Regions from separate parts of the Exiguobacterium sp. SH5S13 genome, predicted to be linked through region 1. Evidence: riboswitches for the same ligand, from Rfam matches in the RefSeq annotation. Region 1 holds a riboswitch; the other holds the start of a gene.
What was found. A riboswitch is a leader RNA that binds a small molecule or an ion and turns the genes downstream of it on or off. The one in region 1 is predicted to bind thiamine pyrophosphate.
Positions count from the first base shown of each region.

Region 2: it holds a riboswitch for thiamine pyrophosphate, as region 1 does, so the genes downstream of both, thiT (energy-coupled thiamine transporter ThiT) here and thiW (energy coupling factor transporter S component ThiW) in region 1, are expected to answer to the same signal.

Region 1 is NZ_SJUS01000008.1:64,649-68,059, reverse strand. It holds gene EVJ30_RS06430 (YcxB family protein) at 1-500, shown strand, start outside; gene EVJ30_RS06425 (GNAT family N-acetyltransferase) at 482-961, shown strand; gene thiW (energy coupling factor transporter S component ThiW) at 996-1,484, opposite strand; TPP riboswitch at 1,548-1,646, opposite strand; gene EVJ30_RS06415 (hypothetical protein) at 1,671-1,991, opposite strand; gene EVJ30_RS06410 (aminoglycoside phosphotransferase family protein) at 2,036-3,004, shown strand; gene EVJ30_RS06405 (hypothetical protein) at 3,005-3,411, opposite strand, start outside.
Region 2 is NZ_SJUS01000001.1:142,855-146,265, forward strand. It holds gene EVJ30_RS00750 (Asp23/Gls24 family envelope stress response protein) at 1-305, opposite strand, end outside; gene rpmB (50S ribosomal protein L28) at 558-746, shown strand; gene EVJ30_RS00760 (thiamine diphosphokinase) at 804-1,391, opposite strand; gene thiT (energy-coupled thiamine transporter ThiT) at 1,391-1,963, opposite strand; TPP riboswitch at 2,038-2,137, opposite strand; gene rpe (ribulose-phosphate 3-epimerase) at 2,157-2,813, opposite strand; gene rsgA (ribosome small subunit-dependent GTPase A) at 2,815-3,411, opposite strand, start outside.

The sequences.
Region 1 (3,411 bases):
AAATCCAATACGAATTGACGGAAGAAGACTACATTCACTTCAACTTAAGTCATATTAGACGTTCAAAGATAGGAAAGAGGATGCTATTCCTGCAGCGCATCATTGGGCCCGTCATCATTTTAGGTGGTGGCGCTTTGACGTTCGCGACATTGTTTCAAGATACGAGCTGGTGGCTATTTGGGGTGTATGGCGTCATCAGCCTCATCTGGTTCCTGTATTATCCGAAGTATTTTGAACGGCATATCCGAAAACAGACGAAGCGGATGATTCAAGAACGAAGCAATGAAGGCATGATCGGCCCGCATACGATGGATCTGGATGAAGACGGTCTTCGTGACAAAAATGCGTTCGGGGAGACGAAAGTCTCATGGAGCGGCATCAAGGAAGTCGTCGAGGAAGCCGATTATGTGTATTTGTATAACTCGTCGGTCAGCGCCTACATCTTGCCGAAACGCGGGCAGGACATGGAGGAGGTACAACGATGGCTACCGATGCGTTGACGATTCAACCGATTGATGAGACGAACTTGGATGCGGTCGTCGCCTTGACCGTCGCACCTGGTCAGGCCCGCTTTATCGAAACGAACGCGGAATCGCTCCGCGAGATGGACGTCGACGTCAAGTACGCGTGGACGTGCTACGCGCTCTGTCGAGACAATCAACCGGTCGGCTTCATGATGGTCGGGGCCGAGAACAAGGTGGAGCGTTACGTCTGGCTCGACCGCTTTATGATTGATATGGATGAGCAAGGGAAAGGCATCGGGTCAACATTTTTGCAACTTGCGATTGAGTGGATGCAAGAGCGATTTGATGTCGATGACATCATCCTCAGTCTCCATCCGACGAACGAACCAGCGAAACGGTTTTATGCGAAGGGCGGATTTGAGGACAGTGGCTTGATTGATGAAGCGAACGGGGAAGAGATTTGGGTGTATCACGTGAAGCAGGGACAGCCTTCCTAAGTCGGCCGTCCCTGTTTTGGTGGTTGTTGTTCAATTATCGCTTCACCGTGAGTGGACGCAACTGTTTGACCCGCGCCAAGACGATCCAGCCGAGGATGGCTCCGGTCACGCTCGAGGCGAGGAAGGCCGGGAAGAAGAACAGCGCCCCAAACTCAGAACCCATTAAGATTTTCGCGTACGGGACGGCGATGAGCGAGGCAATGACACCCGTCCCGATGACTTCACCGAGCGCAGCGAAAGCGACCCGGTTCGTCCGCACGTAAAATAGTCCAGCAAGCAAGGCGCCGATCATACCACCTGGGAAGGCGAGCAACGACCCGGTCCCGGTCATGACACGGACGAGTCCGGTCACGAACGCGACGAGGACGGCACCAATCGGACCGACGGTGACGGCGGCGATGACGTTCACCATATGTTGCACCGGATAGGCCCGGGCGACACCGGTCGGGATGGAGATGAACAGGGAGCCGATGATGGCGATGGCGATGAGCATCGCCATCCAAGTGAGTTGTTGAATACGCATGTAGTGTCTCCTTTCAAAATGAAAACGCCACTTCTCCAAGTGGAAAAGTGGCGTGGACAGACAGACGTATCCAAGCCACTTCCCTACGCTGGTATGAGCCAGATCAGGTTCGAAGGGTCCGGCAGTTGCCGTCTCAGCCCGAAGGCTCCCCTAGTGGTCGTTTATTGGTTTGAGTATAGCATAACGTTATTTTGTTGCCTCAATTTTTCGCGGTCGGAAGATGAAATAAATGATACCGCTATACAGGGCGTATAAAAACAGGGAAAACACGAGATTGATGACCCACGGGAGTGTACCCATAAATACGGTGACCGAGGCGTTACGGAACCAGCCGAGTGAAAGACATAGTCCGACAAAGCTGAGCACGATCGTCGTCCAAAAGCTGATATCTGGACGCCTCGACACGCGGCGAACGACTAGACCAATTATGAAGCTGAAGACAGCCGTCGCACCTAAATACATATAGAGTAGCGCATCGACCGGGTATGAATAATAGACAACGTCCATATTATTTCCTCCTAAACGAAGTGTGGTGAAAGGAAGTGAGGTCAGTGAGGGATGCGATCCCATGGCGTGACGAGTCTTACCGTGAACAGTTCGAGCACTGGCTCGATGGCCATGTGCCAGGCGTGACGTGGCGGGTTGTGAAAGATACCGACTTGACATACTTGATGTATGGAGAGTACGGAGCAGACCGTTACTACGCCAAGGCGGTGACAGCAATCAGTGGTGGCGAGGCTGAACTGTCGATGCATCTAGCCGAACGGCATCCGGGACTCGTCCCGGAGGTCATCGCCATTGCCGCGACACGCAACTGGCTACTTATGCGAGACATCGGCGGGGATGCACTTCGTGAATACCCCAAGCACAGTCGGTACGAAGCGGCTGTGCGTCAATATGCGAAACTACAGAGAAAAGAAGCGAATTACACGGATACGCTTTTGGCCTACGGTATCCCGGACCGGCGTCCGGCTCGTCTAAAAGAAGAGATACGGACGTATTTACCCGAGTTATGTACGGGGTTAGATCGAGATAAGGCAGAGGCGGTGCTGGCGCTCCAAGACAAACTCCTCACCATGTGCGACGAGCTCGCGACTGGGGTGCCGATGAGTCTCGAGCACGGCGACTTACATGGCGGCAACATCTTTTGGCGCAAACAGACGGATGACTTATGTATTCTCGATTGGGGCGATGCGACCGTCACCCATCCGTTCTTCAGCGTCCGTGTGTTTTGGAACGCGCTCTACGACTTGTTGCCAGAAGACGATGAAGTCGCATGGTATGAACAGATTCAGAAGATGCGTACCGTCTACTTGGCTGAGTGGGAAGGTGTGGCGCCTCGGGACGTGCTATGGCGCCATTTGTTGATCGCTGAAGAGCTCGGTTGCGTGTATCGGGCACTGTCGTGGCATGTATATGTTACCAACTATCGGTATGATCCGTCCGAGTCAGCCGATAAACCGGCCCAATGGCTCAACTTGTTCCTCGAGTATCGGGACTTGAAACGTCGCGGTACGTGATCACTCGTTCTTCTCGAGCAGGTTTTCATAATCCGTCTCGTTCCAAAACAGCTGGGCGATCGACTCCGGTGCTTTCAAAATCTCACCGTCTTGGTCGTAGACGATAGCGTAGCCGTTTTCGATCTCAAAGACGATCAAGTCGGCCGTCACTTCCTTGACGCCGTTCCCGGCAATGATGACGTTCTCGATTGGGTCGCGTGCGACTTGAACTCCCCATTCGTCGAGCTCGACGATGAGCGCTGACGTGTAGGCATGGCGGTCGTAAATCGATTGAAACTCGTCTTGCGTCAATGTGACGTCGGTCGGGGGGGCACTCGTCCCGTATTTGCGCTTCTCAATCTCCTCAACGAATTGCGTGAACGACTCTTCTTGCCAAAAGAGCGGTGCGACCGACTCGGGACCGTTGG
Region 2 (3,411 bases), on a different contig from region 1:
CCTAAAGTTTCACCGAGCGTGTATTTTACACGACTTTGCACGTTGTACGCGACTTCCGACACTTTCGTCCCGTAGCTCACGATGATGTGCATATCGATATGTACGTCTTCTCCATCTTGACGTACGACAACGCCACGCGCATAGTTCTCACGTTTGAGCAGTTCTGCGATCCCGTCTTTCAGTTGAGCTTGTGACGCCATTCCTACGACGCCGAAACATTCCATCGCCGCACCGCCCGCGAGTGTCGCGACCACGTCGTTCGTGATATCAATATTGCCATATGTTGTCTTCATTTCAATTGCCATATGGAGTAGCCTCCTTTATTCGGAATGATTCCTACAGTATATTCTACAATAAGTACCTAGTTATTAAAAGGACATGCCCCTAAACTCGGTCAATTGTAACCGCAACCCTCATTCATTATTAAAATCCTCATCCGTAATGTCAAGTTTTTTTCTTGTCATCCGGTTATTTTCTAGTTGCATCGTGAAAAAACCCATGCTAATATAAACGAGTGTCTATTAGGACGAACCCACATAAAAAAGGAGGGGAAACGCATGGCACGTAAATGCTACGTAACAGGTAAGTCACCTAAGTCAGGTAACAACCGTTCGCACGCACTCAACAAGACAAAACGTACTTGGGGTGTAAACGTACAAAAAGTTCGCATTCTCGTTGACGGTAAACCTAAACGAGTTTGGGTTTCAGCTCGCGCTCTTAAATCAGGTCTCGTTGAACGCGTATAATTACCATACACGAACGAAATAAATCCCAGCGGCATGCGCCGATGGGATTTTTTTTGTTTATTTCTTTATATACATAATCAAGACGTTGCCGCTATGAACGAGCAAGTCCGCCTCTTCCGCCGACCACTCGTTTGAGATCGTCAGCGCCTCATGGCTGACGACGTCATGGTTCTCGAGCGGGTACTTGACGCCACGAATCGAGACCGAGGCCCGTTTCCAAGGTACGAGCGACAAGTAATGGTCAGGACGACGCGGGAGACGATAGTCCCCTTTTCCGACGAGGCGGACTTCTTGCCCGTCTGCGAACAACCGCATCTCGGGGTACGCCTCGAGCAGACCGACGTTGCTGAGCGTCATATCGAGTCTGCCTCCGAGTGCACCGTACACGTCGATCACGTCCGCCCCTTTCCCTCGTGCCGCCTCGAGAGCGATCTCAAGGTCGGTCACGTCTTTTTCAGACGGATAACGGACAGCTTCCTCCGGCACGGTGCCTGTGAACGAATCAAAGTCACCGACGAGCAGGTCCGGCTTCATCCCACGGTCGATCAGCGTATGATAGCCGCCGTCGACGCCGATGACGTAATCGGCGTTCCGAGGAAGCTCAGGGACCGCTTCCGGGCTCGCAGCCACAATCAAGACGCGCATTATCTGATGTCCCGTGTCGCGAGCGTCGCGAAGCGCGGCGCCGACGTGAACAAGATCACGATCACGACCGCCGAGACGAGGAACGACGGCAACATATACGTCAAGTTATAGCCGAGCGAGTACAAGACGACCGGTCCTTCCGCATACTCGGCGAAGAAGACGATGCCGGAGACGACGTGCGCAACATATCGGAGCGCCGAGCCGATCAACGCCCCGAGAATCAAATAGAACGTGAGCGTTTTCTTGGCGCCGTCTTTTGCCGACTGTTTGACTTGACCGGCGAAGATACCGGCGACTCCGACGAGGCCGTAGGCGACCGTGTAGTCGAGTAAAAACTGGACCGGTGTGAAGATATAGGCCCCAAATAACAGTTGTAGCGTCCCGACGAGCGCGCCTGTCGCGAGTCCGCCTCTCAATCCATGCCGATACGCCATCACGAGAATCGGCAGCATCGCCAGGCTGACTGCTCCGCCTTGCGGCAACCGATATGGGATGAGCATGTCAAAGATCAGTCCGAGCGAGGCGAACAGCGAGATTTCAATGAGCGCCTGTAGTTTTAAACGTTGTTTCATCTTATTCCCTCCTTGATATGAGTGAACGACAAAAAGCAGCATGACGTAAACGCCATGCTGCTATCGTGTAGCAACGTGCATTTTCGCCACATCCCTACGTCCGTGTGAACGGAACAGGTTCAAAGGGTTAGCTCATGCCTCTCAGCCACAGATGTGACACCCCTTGCGACAATATTTGTTGTTCTACAGACGATTATACACGAGACGCGTTGCGAATGCTATCGATTGCGTCTTTATAGCTCGGTTCGTTATAGATGGCCGAACCGGCAACGAGGACGTCAGCACCTGCGTCGATACAAAGTTTTGCCGTCGCAGGATTTACGCCGCCATCGATCTCGATTTCGAAGTCGAGACGACGCGCTTGGCGCATCTCGCTGAGCGCCGCGATCTTCGGGACGACCGCTTCGATGAACGCTTGGCCGCCAAAGCCAGGGTTCACGGTCATGAGCAACACCATATCGACATCACCGAGCACGTGCTCGATTGACGACAACGGTGTATGTGGGTTCAAGACGACACCACACTTAGCGCCGGCTCCTTTGATTTGTTGCAATACGCGATGCAAATGGTTTGTCGCCTCGACATGGACCGTGACGATATCGGCGCCTGCTTGAACGAAGTCCTCGACGAACCGTTCCGGCTGGTCGATCATCAAATGGACGTCTAATACCATGTCCGACTTGTCACGCAAACTTTTGAGTACCGGCAGTCCAATCGAGATGTTCGGCACGAACTGACCGTCCATGACGTCAAAATGGATGTAATCGGCCCCTGCTTCTTGGACCGCTTTGACCTCTGCCTCAAGGTTGGCAAAATCGGCCGACAGGATCGATGGTGCGATTTTAATCATGTTAGTACCTCCGTTGTCTATCTTTTAATTCCTCCATAAACGTAACATAGTTCGCATAGCGGGTGGAAGCGATTTCTCCGGCCTCGACCGCCGCTTTGACGGCACAACCTGGCTCGTTCAAATGGGCGCAACCACGGAATTTACAGTCATCGTGCCGCAAGACGAATTCAGGGAAACACCAACGCATCTCCTCGACTTCAAGTTCTTCCGGGAACTCAAGACTCGAGAATCCAGGTGTATCGGCGACGAACCCGTCCGCGAGTGTGATGAGCGTGACGTGACGCGTCGTATGCTTCCCGCGGCCAAGCGCTTTCGAAATCTTACCAGTCGCGAGTTCAAGCTCCGGTGCGACCGCGTTCAGCAACGAACTCTTCCCGACGCCGGTCTGTCCGGCGAATACGCTCGTCTTGTCTTTGAACGCACTGCGGATGAGCTCGATCCCAGCTCCGTCTTCGGTCGACGTCTCAATGACTTGATAGCCGATCGAACGGTATAGCGCTGCCGCCGCACTAATTTTTTCCTTTTCAGCTTCTAGCAACAAGTCCATCTTCGTCAACACGATGATCGGGTGAACTTGCTTCGATTCGATCAAAATGAG